2 regions of the Streptomyces thermospinosisporus genome follow, and region 2 is predicted to be linked to the other one. Evidence: predicted binding sites of a transcription regulator. Region 2 holds the regulator's gene; the other holds the start of a gene.
The links. The regulator HspR, encoded in region 2, represses chaperone genes until heat shock. The targets are predictions, from matches to a motif close to TTGAGNNNNNNNNNCTCAA.

Region 1 (7,816 bases), on a different contig from region 2:
GCCAGTGGGCAGTGGATGCGCATCACCTGACCCGCCACTCGAAGGAGTGAACATCGGACGTGAGTTGGGGGGCAAGTTCCGCTGTCCGATGCAGCGGCCTTGCGCGGAACGCCGGTTGGACGTCCGGGCCGGGCGGTGGCAGGATTCGCCGTCACACCTTCCCGGAGCACAGCATTCCGCCCCAAAGTGGGCGGCTGACCTGCACGAGAGCGAGGATTCGGCGGACGTTGCCAGCCTCTTGCGACCCTTGTGAAGGGGTCGTGCAGACTGGCCGGATGCGTACGGAGCTTGTTTCGGAACCCGGTGACCCGGATCGCCCCAACGAGGACTTCGCGAGCGTCGGACTTCCGGCCTCGGGACAGGGCGGTGCGCTCGTCGTCCTGGACGGGGTGACGCCGCCGAGGACCGGGACGGGCTGTCTGCATTCGGTCCCCTGGTTCACGGCCCGGCTGGGCGGGGCACTGACGGAACTGACCGTTTCGCTCCCGGATGTTCCCCTGACCGAGGTGCTGGCCGAAGCCATTTCCAGGACGGCCGAGAGCCACGCCGGCAGTTGTGACCTTTCTCACCCTCGTACGCCCCAGGCCACGGTCGTGCTGGCCCGCTGGTCACCGGCCTCGGTGGACTATCTCGTCCTGTCCGACTCGGTGCTGCTGGCCGAGTCGCCGGCGGGCGCGGTCACCCCGCTGCTCGACGAGCGGCTGTCCCTGCTGCCCCGCTCGGCGCTGGCCACGGACGCCCTGGTGGACGCCACGGTGCGTAACAAGGAGGGCGGCTTCTTCACGGCCGCGGCGGACCCGTCGGTGGCGGCGCGCGCGGTCACCGGTTCGCTGCCGCGCGGGCAGGTACGTGCCCTGCTCGCCCTGACGGACGGCGCCGCCCGCTGGGTGGAGCGCTTTGCGCAGGGCGACTGGTCCGACTGCCTGGCCCTGGTCCGCAAGGAGGGCCCACAGGCCCTGGTGGACCGGGTGCGCGACCTGGAACGGAACGGGGCCGAGGGCACCGTCCCCGGCCGCGGCAAGCGCCACGACGACGCGACGGCGGTGTTCGTGGAGCTGTGAGGCGGCCGGGCTTCGGCTACTTCTCCATGCTCCGGTTCAGCTCCCCCAGCAGCCGCGCCAGCTCGGCCACCTCCTGCGGGTCCCAGTCCGCCAGCCGTCCGGCGTAGCGCGCGCGGCGCGCCTCGCGGACCCTGCGGACCCGGTCCTGACCCTCCTGGGTGAGCGCGACCAGCCAGGCGCGGCCGTCGGCCGGATCGGGCTCGCGGGCGACGAGCCCCAGCTCCTCCAGTGCGCGCAGCTGACGCGACATGGTGGCCTTGCCGACGCCGATGTAGGCGGCGAGCTCGGTGGCCCGCTGCCGGCCGCATTCATCCAACCGGACGAGCAGCCCGTACGCGGAGGACTCCAGATCCGGGTGGACCTCCCTGGCCATCTCCCCCTGGTTGGCCCGGGCGCGCCGCAACAGGACGGTCAACTCCCGTTCCAGCGCGAGGAACCCGGGCTGGTCCGCGCCGCTTCCGGGCGCCGGGGACGCGGCGCGCCCCGCGCTGCCGTTTCCGTCTTCCTGCACGTCAGCCCCTGCCTAGGTTTCCCGCTCGTGAAAGTTTTCGCCAAGTGGCGACATCGATGCTGCCCGGTAAGTATTTCGCAGGCGTAGACCAACGGCAGCGCCCGGACCCCCTTCCCGCTGCACGGTCTGCGTGCGCAGCTTTCCCTTCACCAGGCGCGGACGCGGCATGCCCGCCGCACGGGCGGCGGCTGACACGTGTCAGCGCCTGGCTCCCCCCACCGACGGAGGTGCTTCATGCCCGAACGCATATCCGGACTGCCCGGGTTACGGGCGTTCACGGCCGTGGTCGCGGCCCTGCTCGCCGTCCTCTCCCTGCCCCACCTGGCCGCCGCGGCCGAGTCCCCGCCCGCCGTCCCGCCCCGCGGCTCCGCCTACATGGGCATGGGCGTGGTGCCCCACGACGGCCGGGGCGGCCTGCCCGTCGAGCGCGCGGCGCAGGCCGAGGGCGTGGACGTCTCCAGCCACCAGGGCAATGTGGCCTGGCCGACCCTGTGGAGCAGCGGCGTCCGCTGGGCCTACGCCAAGGCCACGGAGGGGACGTACTACCGGAATCCCTACTACTCGCAGCAGTACGGCGGTTCGTACGACGCCGGGATGATCCGCGGCGCGTACCACTTCGCCACGCCCGACACCTCCAGCGGCGCCACCCAGGCGAACTACTTCGTCGACCACGGCGGCGGCTGGTCCGCCGACAGCCGTACCCTGCCGGGCGCGCTGGACATGGAGTGGAACCCGTACGGGGACGACTGCTACGGCAAGTCGACCAGCTCGATGGTGAGCTGGATCCGTGACTTCATGAACCAGTACCGGGCCCGCACCGGCCGCAACCCGGTGCTCTACACCTCGACCAGCTGGTGGAAGCAGTGCACCGGCAACTACTCCGGCTTCGCCTCCACCACTCCGCTGTGGATCGCCCGGTACGCCTCCACCGCGGGCGAGCTGCCGGCGGGCTGGAGCCACTACACGATGTGGCAGTACACCTCGACCGGTCCCACGGTCGGCGACCACGACCGCTTCAACGGCAGCCTCGACCAGCTGCGGAGGCTGGCCCTGGGCACCTGAGCGGCGGCGGCACGGCACACCCGCCCCCGTCGTCCGGCCGGCGGATGCACGGCACAGCAAGGTGAAGGCCCGGGCCTCCCTCACGGGACCCGGGCCTCCCCTCATCCGGTCACCTCCGTCACGCGGCGACCGGAACCTCGGGCGCCGTGCCGTTGGTGGCCGGCGACAGCGCCAGTTCGAGGACCTGGCGGACGTCGGTGACGGTGCGGACGTCGAGCTTGTCCAGCACCTCCTCGGGCACGTCGTCCAGGTCGGGCTCGTTGCGCTTGGGGATGATCACGGTCTTGATGCCCGCCCGGTGGGCGGCGAGCAGCTTCTGCTTCACCCCGCCGATGGGCAGCACTCGCCCGGTCAGCGAGACCTCGCCGGTCATCGCCACGTCGGTGCGGACCAGCCGGCCCGACAGCAGCGAGGCGAGGGCCGTTGTCATGGTGATGCCGGCGCTGGGGCCGTCCTTGGGGACCGCGCCCGCCGGGAAGTGGATGTGCACGCCCCGGTCCTTCAGGTCGCCGACCGGCAGCTCCAGCTCGGCGCCGTGGCTGCGCAGGAAGCTCAGCGCGATCTGCGCGGACTCCTTCATCACGTCGCCCAGCTGCCCGGTCAGCGTCACCCCGGCCGCGCCCGTCTCCGGGTCGGCCAGCGACGCCTCCACGTAGAGCACGTCGCCGCCGGCGCCGGTCACCGCGAGCCCGGTGGCGACACCGGGGACAGAGGTGCGGCGCTCGGCCGGGTCCTGGGCGGACTCGGGCACGTGGTGCGGGCGGCCGATCAGCGGACGCAGGTCGGCCTCGGTGATGGTGAACGGCAGCTCCCGCTCGCCCAGCTCGACCTGGGCGGCCACCTTGCGCAGCAGCCGTGCGATGGAGCGCTCCAGGTTGCGCACGCCGGCCTCGCGCGTGTACTCACCGGCGAGCCTGCGCAGCGCGCCGTCCTCGATGGTGACCTCGTCCTGGGCGAGTCCCGCGCGCTCCAGCTGCCGCGGGAGCAGGTGCTCGCGGGCGATGACGATCTTCTCGTCCTCGGTGTAGCCGTCCAGGCGGACGATCTCCATGCGGTCGGCCAGCGCCTCCGGGATGGCCTCCAGGACGTTGGCGGTGGCCAGGAAGACCACGTCGGACAGGTCGAGCTCGACCTCCAGGTAGTGGTCGCGGAAGGTGTGGTTCTGCGCCGGGTCGAGCACCTCGAGCAGGGCGGCGGCCGGGTCGCCCCGGAAGTCCGAGCCCACCTTGTCGATCTCGTCGAGCAGCACCACCGGGTTCATCGACCCGGCCTCCTTGATGGCCCGCACGATCCGGCCGGGCATCGCGCCCACGTAGGTGCGCCGGTGTCCGCGGATCTCGGCCTCGTCGCGGACGCCGCCGAGGGCGACGCGCACGAACTTGCGGCCCATCGCGTGGGCGACGGACTCGCCGAGCGAGGTCTTGCCGACGCCGGGCGGCCCGACCAGGGCGAGCACGGCCCCGCCGCGCCGCCCGCCGACCACACCGAGGCCCCGCTCGCCACGCCGCTTGCGCACCGCCAGGTACTCGATGATCCGTTCCTTGACGTCCTCCAGGCCGGAGTGCTCGGCGTCCAGCACCTCCTGGGCGGCCCGGATGTCGTAGGAGTCCTCGGTGCGCTCGTTCCACGGCATCTCGAGGACGGTGTCGAGCCAGGTGCGGATCCAGGAGCCCTCGGGGGACTGGTCGGAGGCGCGCTCCAGCTTGTCGACCTCCTTGAGCGCGGCCTCGCGCACCTTCTCCGGCAGGTCGGCGGCCTCGACGCGGGCACGGTAGTCGTCGGACTCGTCGCCCTCCGCCTCGCCGTTGAGCTCGCGCAGCTCCTTGCGCACGGCTTCCAGCTGGCGGCGCAGCAGGAACTCGCGCTGCTGCTTGTCGACGCCCTCCTGGACGTCCTTGGCGATGGACTCGGCCACGTCCTGCTCGGCGAGGTGGTCGCGCAGCTGCTGAGTGGCCAGCTTCAGCCGGGCCACCGGGTCGGTGGTCTCCAGCAGCGCCACCTTCTGCTCGGTGGTCAGGAACGGCGAGTAGCCGGAGTTGTCGGCGAGCGTGGAGACGTCGTCGATCGCCTGGACCCGGTCGACCACCTGCCAGGCGCCGCGCTTGCGCAGCCAGGAGGTGGCGAGGGCCTTGTACTCCTTGACCAGCTCGGTGACCTGGCCGGGCAGCGGGTCGGGCACGTGCTCCTCGATCGGGGTGCCCTCCACCCACAGCGCCGCCCCGGGCCCGGTGGTGCCCGCGCCGATCCTGATACGGGTCCGGGCGCGGATGAGGGCGCCGGGGTCGCCGTCGGCGAGCCTGCCGACCTGCTCGACGGTGCCCAGGACGCCGGTGCCGGCGTAGGTGCCGTCGATGCGGGGGACCAGGAGCACCTTCGGTTTGCCCGGCTCGTTCCGGGCTGCGGCCTGCGCAGCCTCCACAGCCGCGCGCACCTCGGAGTCGCTCAGGTCCAGCGGGACCACCATCCCGGGCAGCACGACCTCGTCGTCGAGCGGCAGCACGGGCAGGGCGAGCGGTGTGGACTCAGCAGCCATGATCGTCCCTTCGGCAGTCAAGTTGAGCTACACCGGCTCAATGCTCGTGAGCCCCAGAATGTTCCCCAAGGTTTGTTCGCTCACAGCGATCATCCGGGCGAGGAGGTGATCCCCCGTACGGGCGATCACCCGTACGGGGGAAACGGTCGCCCCGGGCGGCATGCGGGGCCTGCCAAGATGAACGGATGTCCACCCCGTACGACATTCCCGATGCGCCCGAAGTCCTGGACCGCCGCGAGGGGCCGTACGGCGAGGTCGTGCTGCGCAGGCACGGCGGCCTGCTGCAGATCATCGCCAACGGCTGCTTCCTGATGGACACCTCCGACGGCCGCTCGGAGCGGCGGCTGGTCGACGCGGCCCTGGCCGAGCTGGACGCCGCCGACCGGCGCGCCGGGGAGGAGCCGCGCCCGGCTCCGCACGTCCTGATCGGCGGGCTGGGCGTCGGCTTCTCGCTCGCACACGCCGCCGCGGACCGCCGCTGGGGACGGATCACCGTGGTGGAGCGGGAACCGGCGGTCATCGACTGGCACCGCACCGGCCCGCTCGGCACGCTCTCCGCCGAGGCGCTCGCCGACCCGCGCACCGAGATCGTCGAGGCGGACCTGATCACCTACGTCCATGAGACATACGCCACGTTCGACGCCCTGTGTCTCGACATCGACAACGGCCCCGACTGGACGGTCACCGAGGACAACGAGGGGCTCTACTCGCCGGCCGGACTGGCGGCCTGCGCACGGGCGTTGAGGCCGCGGGGCGTGCTCGCCGTGTGGTCGGCGCAGCCCTCCGCGGATTTCGAAGAAACCTTGTGGAATGCCGGGTTCCGTCAGGTGCGTACCGAAGAGATCCCCGTTGCCCGGGGCGTTCCGGACGTCGTGCACCTCGGCGTACGCCCTGGATAGCTAAGGCGCCGCGACTCCCCGTACGCTGCTGCACTGACGCAGATCATTCAAGCGTCAAGCGCAGTCCTGCGCTGATCACGGATCACCCCACGGATTCCGGAAAGCACACCTCAGGGGCGGGCGATGGAGCAGACACACACCTCCCACAACGGCACGGCGGCGACCACACCCGGCGCGCAGCGGCGGATCCTGGTGGTCGAGGACGACGCGACGATCGTGGACGCCATCGCGACCCGCCTGCGCGCCGAGGGATTCCTGGTGCAGACGGCGGGCGACGGCCCGTCCGCGGTGGACACCGCGGAGGCATGGCAGCCCGACCTGCTGATCCTCGACGTCATGCTGCCGGGCTTCGACGGCCTGGAAGTCTGCCGGCGGGTGCAGGCGCAGCGGCCGGTGCCGGTGCTGATGCTCACCGCGCGCGACGACGAGACCGACATGCTGGTGGGCCTCGGCGTCGGCGCCGACGACTACATGACGAAGCCGTTCTCCATGCGCGAGCTGGCGGCGCGCGTGCACGTACTGCTGCGCCGCATGGAGCGGGCCGCGCTGGCGGCCACCACGCCGCGCAGCGGCATCCTGCGCCTCGGCGAGCTGGAGATCGACCACGCACAGCGCCGGGTGCGCGTGCGCAGCGAGGACGTCCACCTGACGCCCACCGAGTTCGACCTCCTGGTCTGCCTGGCCAACACCCCGCGCGCGGTGCTCTCCCGCGAGCAGCTGCTGGCCGAGGTGTGGGACTGGGCGGACGCCTCCGGCACCCGGACCGTCGACAGCCACATCAAGGCGCTGCGCCGGAAGATCGGCGCCGAGCGCATCCGCACCGTGCACGGCGTGGGCTACGCCCTGGAGACGCCGACGCCATGAGCGACGGGCCGGCCGCGCGCAGAGGTGGCGGGGCGCCCAGATCCCGGGCCGGGGTCAGCCCGTTCTCGATCAAGACCAAGCTGGCCGCCCTGGTGGTCGTCTCGGTGCTGATCACCACCGGTCTGTCCATGATCGCGGTGCACACCAAGACCGAGCTGCGGTTCATCATGGTCTTCTCCATGATCGCCACGCTGCTGATCACCCAGTTCGTGGCGCACTCGCTCACCGCGCCGCTGGACGACATGAACGCGGTGGCCCGCTCGATCTCGCAGGGCGACTACACCCGCCGCGTCCAGGTGAACCGCAAGGACGAGCTGGGCGACCTGGCGCAGACGATCAACGTCATGGCCGACGAGCTGGAGGCCCAGGACCGGCGCCGCAAGGAACTCGTGGCCAATGTCTCGCACGAGCTGCGCACCCCGATCGCGGGCCTGCGCGCGGTGCTGGAGAACATCGTCGACGGGGTCACCGAGGCCGACCCGGAGACCATGCGCACGGCGCTGAAGCAGTCCGAGCGCCTCGGCCGCCTGGTGGAGACCCTGCTGGACCTGTCCCGCCTGGACAACGGCGTGGTCCCGCTCAAGCAGCGGCGCTTCGAGGTGTGGCCGTACCTGTCGGGCGTGCTCAAGGAGGCCAACCTGGTCGCCTCCGCCCGCGCCGGCATCGCCAGCGGCTCGGGCAGCCACACCCGCACCGACGTCCATCTGCACCTCGACGTCTCGCCCCCGGAGCTCACCGCGCACGCCGACCCCGAGCGCATCCACCAGGTGGTCGCCAACCTCATCGACAACGCCGTCAAGCACAGCCCGCCGCACGGCCGGGTGACGGTGAAGGCGCGGCGCGGCCCGCAGCCGGAGTCGCTGGAGCTGGAGGTCCTCGACGAGGG
Region 2 (7,816 bases):
GGCCGGCGCAGGCACCGGTAGGCCCGTACGTCTCCGTCCTCGTCCCGCGTGACGACGACCGGCTCACCGAACACGGTCACCATCAACGAGTCACCGCTGTGGGGGATGGCGGTGACCAGGTCGATGAAGTGCCAGCCGGAGCGGTAGGCGGTGGCCATCTCTCTGCGGAAGGAACGGTCGTCGGGTGGTGTGGTCACGTCAGCTCCACGCAGTGTCTGCCGGGTGAAGATCCGCAGTATCGCCGTCGGTCGAACCGACTGCCCCGCTCGACCAAGCGGTGTCCTGCTGCACCCCACTCTCCGCTCCGGAGAGGCCACTCAGCGAACCGACGGCCACAACGGCGGAGAAGGCGGCAACAAGCACCCAGCGAAGCATTCTCTTACGCATAGTCAGCTTCGTCCTCACTTGAAGGTCCCCTCTTCCCCCGTCCTGTAAGACGATGGCTCATTCGGGCACGTCATGGCCACACGATCGGTGCATCATGTTCCTGCATGTTCAGGACCCTGGGGGGTGGAGATTTGCCAACAAATCGGACCAAAGCGACACATCCCCATGCCATGACGGAGTTGTGCCCGGAAGGACGTCGTCTCTACTCGAACGCCCTCCGCACAGGACGTATCGCCCGGGCGGACGCGGAACCCGCCCCGTGCCTGATGGAGTTCGCCCTGCTCCGTCCCGATCCTGACGACCCGAACTGGCTGCGACCGGTTCCGCCATCGGTGGTACTGGCCCAACGCCTGGACCCGATCGAGCGCGAGATCGCCGAACGCAGGCGGCTGTCCATCCAGTTGGCGGACGCCTTTGAACCGTTCCTGGGCCTCGGCGCGCCGGTAACGGAGTCCATCCACTCGATCACCGTGCTGGAGGGGCTCGACCGTATCAACGAGGCGCTCGACCTGGCGACCGCCCAGTGCCAGAACGAGGTGCTCGCAGTCCAGCCGAGCCACCGCCACCCGGAACGTCGGCTCATGGAGGCGCTGGAGCGTGACAGGCCCCTGATCGAGCGTGGGGTGCGGATCCGCACGCTTTACCAGCACACGGCCAGGTACAGCCCCGAACGGATCGCCTGGGTCGAACAGTTCACCGACGGCAAGGTGGAGTACCGCACCATCGACGAACTGGTCGAACGCCTGATCATATGCGATGAGACCGTGGCCTTCATCCCGGTGCGCGAAGACCGTCAAGTCGCCCTGGAACTCCGTCACCCCGGTCTGGTCCGCTACCTGATCAAGGTGTTCGAGTTCATGTGGGGCAGGGCCGTGCCCCTGAGCGCCGGCGCGCCCTACGAGACCGCCCCCGACGGCATCACCGACATCCAGCACTCCATCGCCAAGCTGCTCGTCGAAGGCCACGTCGACGAGGCGATCGCCCGCCGCCTCGGTATGAACGTCCGCACGTGCCGGGCCCACATAGCCAAGCTGGCCTCTGCCCTGGGCAGCGGCAGCCGTGCCCAACTCGGTTATCTGATCGCGCAGTCGGGGATCCTCGAACACGGAGGAGACGGCAAGTGAACTCGGCGCCGCACGCCGAGCACGGGGTGGAGGAGCTGTGCGCCGCGGCTGCCCGGCTCTACGAACGGGCCCTCCGCGAGGGCTCGGTGCCGGCCCAGGAGGCCCAGGCGGCCCCCTGTCTGATCGACCTGGACCTGCTGCATCCCGCCCTCGACGACGTGACAAGGCTGGAGCCGACCGCCCCTCTGGTGGCCCTCCACCGCTACCTGCGCGAGTCCGGCGAACGCATCGCCGAGGCCCGGCGGCGCGAGGAAGAGGTCGCCGGCATGTTCCAGGCCCTGTCGCGCATCGGCGCCTCCCCCACACCTGAGGACGGCACCCCCACCATCAAGATCCTCAGCGGCACCAGGAGGATCAACCAGGCCATCACGGACGCCATGGCCCAGAGCACCCACGAAGTGCTCACCGTCCAGCCCCGAGCGGGCCTCACCGGCCCCCGAGGCGATCACGCCGACGCGCTGGCCTACGAACGCGACCAGGAAGTACTGGACCGCGGCGTACGCGTCCGCACGCTCTACCAGGAGACGATGCGCCACCTCCCCGCTGTCATCTCCCGCCAGGACATGAGGGGAGACCTCGAGGCCCGCGCGCTGACCGAGGTGCCCGGCCGGCTCATCATCGTCGACCGTGCGGTCGCCTTCCTGCCCGCCGACGAGGACGGCTCGCTCGCGGCCGAGATACGCAATCCGGCGATCGTCGGCTACCTCGCCACCGCCTTCGACCGCTTCTGGCGCCTGGCGAAGCCGATGTTCCCCCAGCGCACCCCCCAGGCGGGGCCCGACGGGCTCACTCCCCGGCAGCGCGCCATCGCCGAACTCCTCATCGAGGGCCACACCGACACCGCCATCGCCGAACGACTGGGCTTGAACGTCCGCACCGCCCGCGTCCACATCGCCAGACTCGCCGCCACCCTCGGCAGCCAGAGCAGAGCCCAGCTCGGCTACCTCATCGGGCGGTCGGGGATTCTTGATCGGGGACGGTGAGGCTCGGGGGGTGGGGGCGGTCGAGGCCGGCCTGGGCTATGCGGACGCCCAGCTGGGTGCGGCTGGCCGCGCCCAGGGTCTCCGAGAGGCGGGCGATGTGCGCCCGGCAGGTGCGGACGCTGATGCCCAGGCGCTCGGCGATGACCGCGTCCTGGTGGCCCTCCGCAAGCAGCGCCGCGATGGACCGCTCCCGGTGCGAGATGCCCTCGATGCCGGTGTCGGGGAGCGGCGCGGTGAGGGGGATGGCCAGGCGCCAGAAGCGGTCGAAGACGGTCACCAGGTAGTCGACCAGTGCGGGGTGGCGCAGCTCCAGGGCCATGGTGCGTTCGGCGTTGGCGGGGATGAAGGCGACCGTGCGGTCGAAGAGGATCAGGCGGTCGGTCACCTCGTCCAGGGTGCGGGCCTCCACCGCGTCGCCCATCAACTCCAGGTAGGAGAGCAGCCCGTGGCCGTGCCGGGCCACATGGGTGTACAGGTCCCGCATCCGCACCCCGCGCCGGCGCAGGGCCATCGCCCGGTGCAGGCCCTCGGAGAGTTCCGCCTCGCGCCGGATGCCGCCGGGCTGGACGGTCAGCACCTCCGTGGTGCACGCCTGGGTCGCCTCGTCCATCGCCGCCTGGATGCGGGCGAGTCCGTCCAGGACGCGGATGGCGGGGCCCTCCGCCGCCGGTGCGGGCTGCACCTGGCGGCCCAGGCCCGCGTACCACTCGAAGGCCTCCACCGCGGAGCCCACCCGGCGCCGGCTGGTGCTGATCTCCTCGTAGACCCCGCGCAGCAGCCGGGTCATGACCTCCTGGGGCGAGGTCGGCACCAGCCAGTCCATGTCGTCGGGGTCGGGGTGCAGCAGGGCGAGTTCGAGGAGGCAGGGGACCGGTTCGGCGTCCCGGCGGTGCACGCGCCCGCGCCGTACGGCCCGGGAGTACACGCGGTCCCCGGCCTCGCACAGTCGGTCAGCACCGTGTGGATGCTCGTCCGTCCCGTGCCCGGCCATCGCCCGTTCCACCCCCGGTTGCAGCGTCTTTCCGCAGCGCAACTATGCGCGGACGGAACGTGCCGCGCAACACGCCTCGACCGCGGAATTGCCCCCTTTGATGGCCCGGATTCCGCTCTGTGCACTCCCCCGGGATGACCCGTTGCAACAAGATGAGGGTGGTGTCGGTGCGGGCGGAGATGGGATTGTCTCGAACACGGGGGTCTCACGGGGGAACACGGGGGATCCACGGGGGAACACGGGGGACTCACGGGGGAGTCCGGCCTGGGCTGCCGCCGACGCGGCCCTGGCCGCCCAGGCATGACCGGGCTTGACGGGGAAGGCAGGCACCACTGTGACCAGGTGGGATGTCAGCGAGAAGTCGGACAGCGGGACCGGTTCCACGCCTCACCACGAGGCGGAGGGCGGCGCGGGGAGCAGGAGCGGTGCTTCCGTGCGCTGCCCGTTGACGGAGCGCGAGCGGCAGTGGCTCAGGCTGCTGGGCGAGGACTGCCCGCCCGCTTCCCCCTGAACGCGCGGCCCCGGCCGCCGTCCCCCCTGGCCGGGGCCGTGCTCACCACGGCTGTCACGTCGAGCGCCCCGCTCTCACACCAGGCGGACCCGGGCGCTCGGCCGGCCCGCGCTCACCTCATGCAGGACCGCGCTCACTTCAGGCGACCCCCTGCTCACGCGGGCCCGCGCTCACTTCAGGTCGATCGCCTCGCACTCCGCCTTGTACTTGGCGGTGCAGATGTCCGACACCTCGTAGATCTCGTCGGCGATGACCGTGTCCTTGATGTTGTCCTTGGTCAGCGCGACGACCGGCACCAGCTGGGCCCGGATGTTCTTGTGGGTGGGGCTGTCCACCCGGTCGCGGGTCAGCGCGTCGAACTGGATGTCCTTGCCCTGGATCTTCGCCACGGCCATCTCCGCGGCGGACTCGGCCTCCTGCGGGTAGGACTTGTACACGCTCATGTACTGGTCACCGGTGAGGATCCGCTGCACCGCGGCCAGCTCCGCGTCCTGGCCGGTGATGGGCGGCAGGTCGGTGACGCCGGCGGCCTGGAGGGCCTTGACGATGCCGCCCGCCATGCCGTCGTTGGCGGAGTAGACGGCGGCGATGTTCTCCGCGCCGATCTCGTTGATCGCCCGGGTCATGTTGGCCTGGGCGTTCTCCGGCTTCCAGTCCTTGGTGTCGAAGGACGCGGCGATGGTCACCTTGCCCTTGATCTCCGACAGCGCGCCCGCCTTGAACTGCTTGGCGTTGGGGTCGGTGGGCGACCCGTTCATCATGACGATCTTGTCGGTGCCCTTGGCGTCCCCGAGGGCCTCCAGCAGCGACCGTCCCTGGACCTGGCCGACGAGCTCGTTGTCGAAGGAGATGTACGCGTCGATCGGGCCCTCGGCGAGCCGGTCGTAGGCGATGACCGGGATGCCGGCCTCCTTGGCCTTCTTCACGTCGTCGGCGATGCCGTGCGAGTCGACCGCGTCCAGCACGATGACGTCGAGCCGGTCGTCGATCATCTGCTGCAGCTGGCTCTCCTGCTTGGCCGCGTCCGCGTCCGCGTTGGCGTAGACGACCTGGCCCTCGCCGCCGGTGAGGGAGTCCACCTTGCGCTTGAAGATGGGGTAGTCGAACTGCTCGTAGCGCGTGTTGGCCTTCTCCGGCAGCAGCAGGCCGATCTTCACGTCGTTGCCCTTGGTGGGGCTGGCGTCGTCGCTGCTTCCCGTCGCGTCGAGCACGCCGCAGCCGGCGAGCATCACGGACATGGAGGTGGCGGCCACGGATATGGCGATACGACGACGCATGCGAAGGTCCACTTCAGTACGAAATTCGGGACGTGGGCACAGCAGTGCGACCCATGTGACTGAAAAGCCAATCTTCACCCGCCATCGGCGTCAAGAGGAACCACTTAACGAAGTGGATACGACACGCTCCGCTGATCTCGTGAGGGCCCCGGGGAGGAATCGCGGGGCAGCCGCGAACACCTGTACATACGCCGGTCATTGATGTGTGCGCGCTCCCACGGGCACGCGACGGGGCCCGGAGGCCGATGGCGGCCTCCGGGCCCCGAAGCGGAACCCCGGAAGGTGTCAGTCCGGCTGCTGCTGCCGCTTGGGCCGCCAGACCACCAGCGCGCTGGTCTGCTGCACCTGCTGGTACGGGACCAGATCGCGGCGGTAGGAGGCGTGGACGGCCGCCTCGCGCTGGCGCATCGCCGCCGCCGCGCCGTCCAGCGCGTCCTCCAGTTCCGCGATCCGCGCCTGAAGTTCGGCGACCTGGTTCTCCAGTTCGATGATGCGCTTGATTCCGGCCAGGTTGATGCCCTCGTCCTGCGACAACTGCTGCACCTGGCGGAGCAGTTCGATGTCGCGGGCCGAGTAGCGGCGGCCCCGCCCCGGGGTACGGTCCGGCGAGACCAGCCCCAGACGGTCGTACTGCCGCAGGGTCTGCGGGTGCAGGCCGGAGAGCTGGGCCGCCACCGAGATGACGTAGACCGGGGTGTCCTCGGTCAGTTCATACGGATTCCGTCGACGGCCGTCCATCTCAATCAAGCTCCCTTCGCGGCCTGGAACAGCTCCGCCCGCGGGTCCTCACCCGCGGTTGCCTCGCGATACGCCTCCAGCGCCTCACGAGCCTTCCCCGACAGGTTCTTGGGAACACTCACCTCGACGGTGACCAGCAGATCACCACGGGTGCCGTCCTTGCGTACCGCGCCCTTGCCCCGGGCGCGCATGGTGCGTCCGTTGGGCGTGCCCGGCGGCAGCTTCAGCGTGACCGGCGGCCCGCCCAGCGTGGGCACCCGCACCTCGCCGCCGAGCGCGGCCTCGTCGAACGTCACCGGAACGGTGACGGTGAGGTTGTCGCCCTTGCGGCCGAACACCGGGTGCTTGCCGACGTGCACGACCACATACAGGTCGCCCGCCGGACCGCCGCGCTCGCCCGGTGCGCCCTTGCCGCGCAGCCGGATCCGCTGGCCGTCGCTGACGCCCGCGGGGATGCGCACCTGCATCGTCCGCGAGGACTTGGCCCGGCCGCTGCCCTTGCAGACGTCGCAAGGGGTCTCGGCGATCAGACCGCGCCCCTTGCAGTCCGGGCAGGGGTCGGTGAGGGAGAAGCCGCCGCCGCTGCCCCGCGCGACCTGCCCGGTGCCGACGCAGGTCGGGCACACGCGCGGTGTGCCGTTCTTGTCGCCGGTGCCCGAACAGGCCTTGCAGGGCGCCTGGGAGGACATCCTGAGCGGGACGGTCGCCCCCTCGATCGCCTCGGTGAAACTGAGCGTGACCTCGGACTCGATGTCCTGGCCACGCCGCGGCTGCGTCCGCGTGCCCGCGCCGCCGCCGCGGCCGAAAAGGCCCCCGAAGACGTCACCGAGACCGCCGCCGAAGCCTCCGCCCTGCCCGGCCGGACCGCCGAACAGGTCGCTGAGGTCGAAGTTGAACGTGCCGCCGCCGGCGCCCGGCCCCGGGCGGAAGCCGCCGTTGCCGAACAGTGCGCGGGCCTCGTCGTACTCCTTGCGCTTCTTGGGGTCGCCGAGGACGTCGTGCGCCTCGGAGATCTCCTTGAACCGCTCCTCGGCCTTGGCGTTGCCCTTGTTGGCGTCCGGGTGGTACTCGCGGGCGAGCTTCCGGTACGCCTTCTTGATCTCGGCCTCGGTGGCGTCCTTGGGGACGCCGAGGACCTTGTAGTAGTCCTTCTCGATGAAGTCCTTGGTACTCATCCCCGACGTCCCTCCTTCCCGTTGTCCGTGATTGGGTCAGCCCTCCTCCGGGCCACCGTTCTCCTTGTCGTCCGCCTGGTCCGCGGCACCGGCGTTCTCGGCGCTCTCGGCCTTCTTGTCGGCCTTGACCGTCTGCGCGCCCGGCTGCGGTTCGGCGACGGCCACCCGCGCGGGGCGGATGGTGCGTTCGCCGATGCGATACCCCGGCTGGAGGATCGCGACGCAGGTCGTCTCGGTGACGTCCGGGGCGTAGGAGTGCATCAGGGCCTCGTGGATCGTCGGGTCGAAGGGCTCGCCCTCCTTGCCGAACTGCTGCAGGCCCATCTTCGCCACGGTCGTCTCCAGCGACTCGGCGACCGACTTGAAGCCGCCGACCAGCTCACCGTGCTCCCGCGCCCGGCCGATGTCGTCGAGCACGGGAAGGAGTTCGGTCAGCAGGTTCGCGACCGCCATCTCCTTGACCGCGACCCGGTCGCGCTCGACCCGGCGGCGGTAGTTCTGGAACTCGGCCTGGAGCCGCTGCAGGTCCGCGGTGCGCTCGTTGAGCGCGGTGCGCACCTGGTCCAGCTGGGCCACCAGGGCCGCGTTCTGGCCCGTGTCCCCGGCCGGGGCCGCCGCCTCCTCCTCCGC

Region 1: lon (endopeptidase La) is a predicted target of HspR. The motif match lies at 5,190-5,208, and genes of this name have one in related genera.

The regions. Positions count from the first base shown of each region.
Region 1 covers NZ_BAAAIZ010000010.1:69,005-76,820, reverse strand. Annotated here, with positions in the region: gene ABD207_RS05285 (hypothetical protein) at 276-1,061, shown strand; gene ABD207_RS05280 (MarR family winged helix-turn-helix transcriptional regulator) at 1,078-1,572, opposite strand; gene ABD207_RS05275 (lysozyme) at 1,807-2,634, shown strand; gene lon (endopeptidase La) at 2,753-5,167, opposite strand; gene ABD207_RS05265 (spermine/spermidine synthase domain-containing protein) at 5,353-6,066, shown strand; gene ABD207_RS05260 (response regulator transcription factor) at 6,190-6,930, shown strand; gene ABD207_RS05255 (HAMP domain-containing sensor histidine kinase) at 6,927-7,816, shown strand, end outside.
Region 2 covers NZ_BAAAIZ010000096.1:4,618-12,433, reverse strand. Annotated here, with positions in the region: gene ABD207_RS26555 (hypothetical protein) at 1-197, opposite strand, end outside; gene ABD207_RS26550 (helix-turn-helix transcriptional regulator) at 492-1,511, shown strand; gene ABD207_RS26545 (helix-turn-helix transcriptional regulator) at 1,508-2,494, shown strand; gene ABD207_RS26540 (helix-turn-helix transcriptional regulator) at 2,457-3,485, opposite strand; gene ABD207_RS26535 (sugar ABC transporter substrate-binding protein) at 4,167-5,273, opposite strand; gene ABD207_RS26530 (heat shock protein transcriptional repressor HspR) at 5,559-6,011, opposite strand; gene dnaJ (molecular chaperone DnaJ) at 6,017-7,186, opposite strand; gene grpE (nucleotide exchange factor GrpE) at 7,223-7,816, opposite strand, start outside.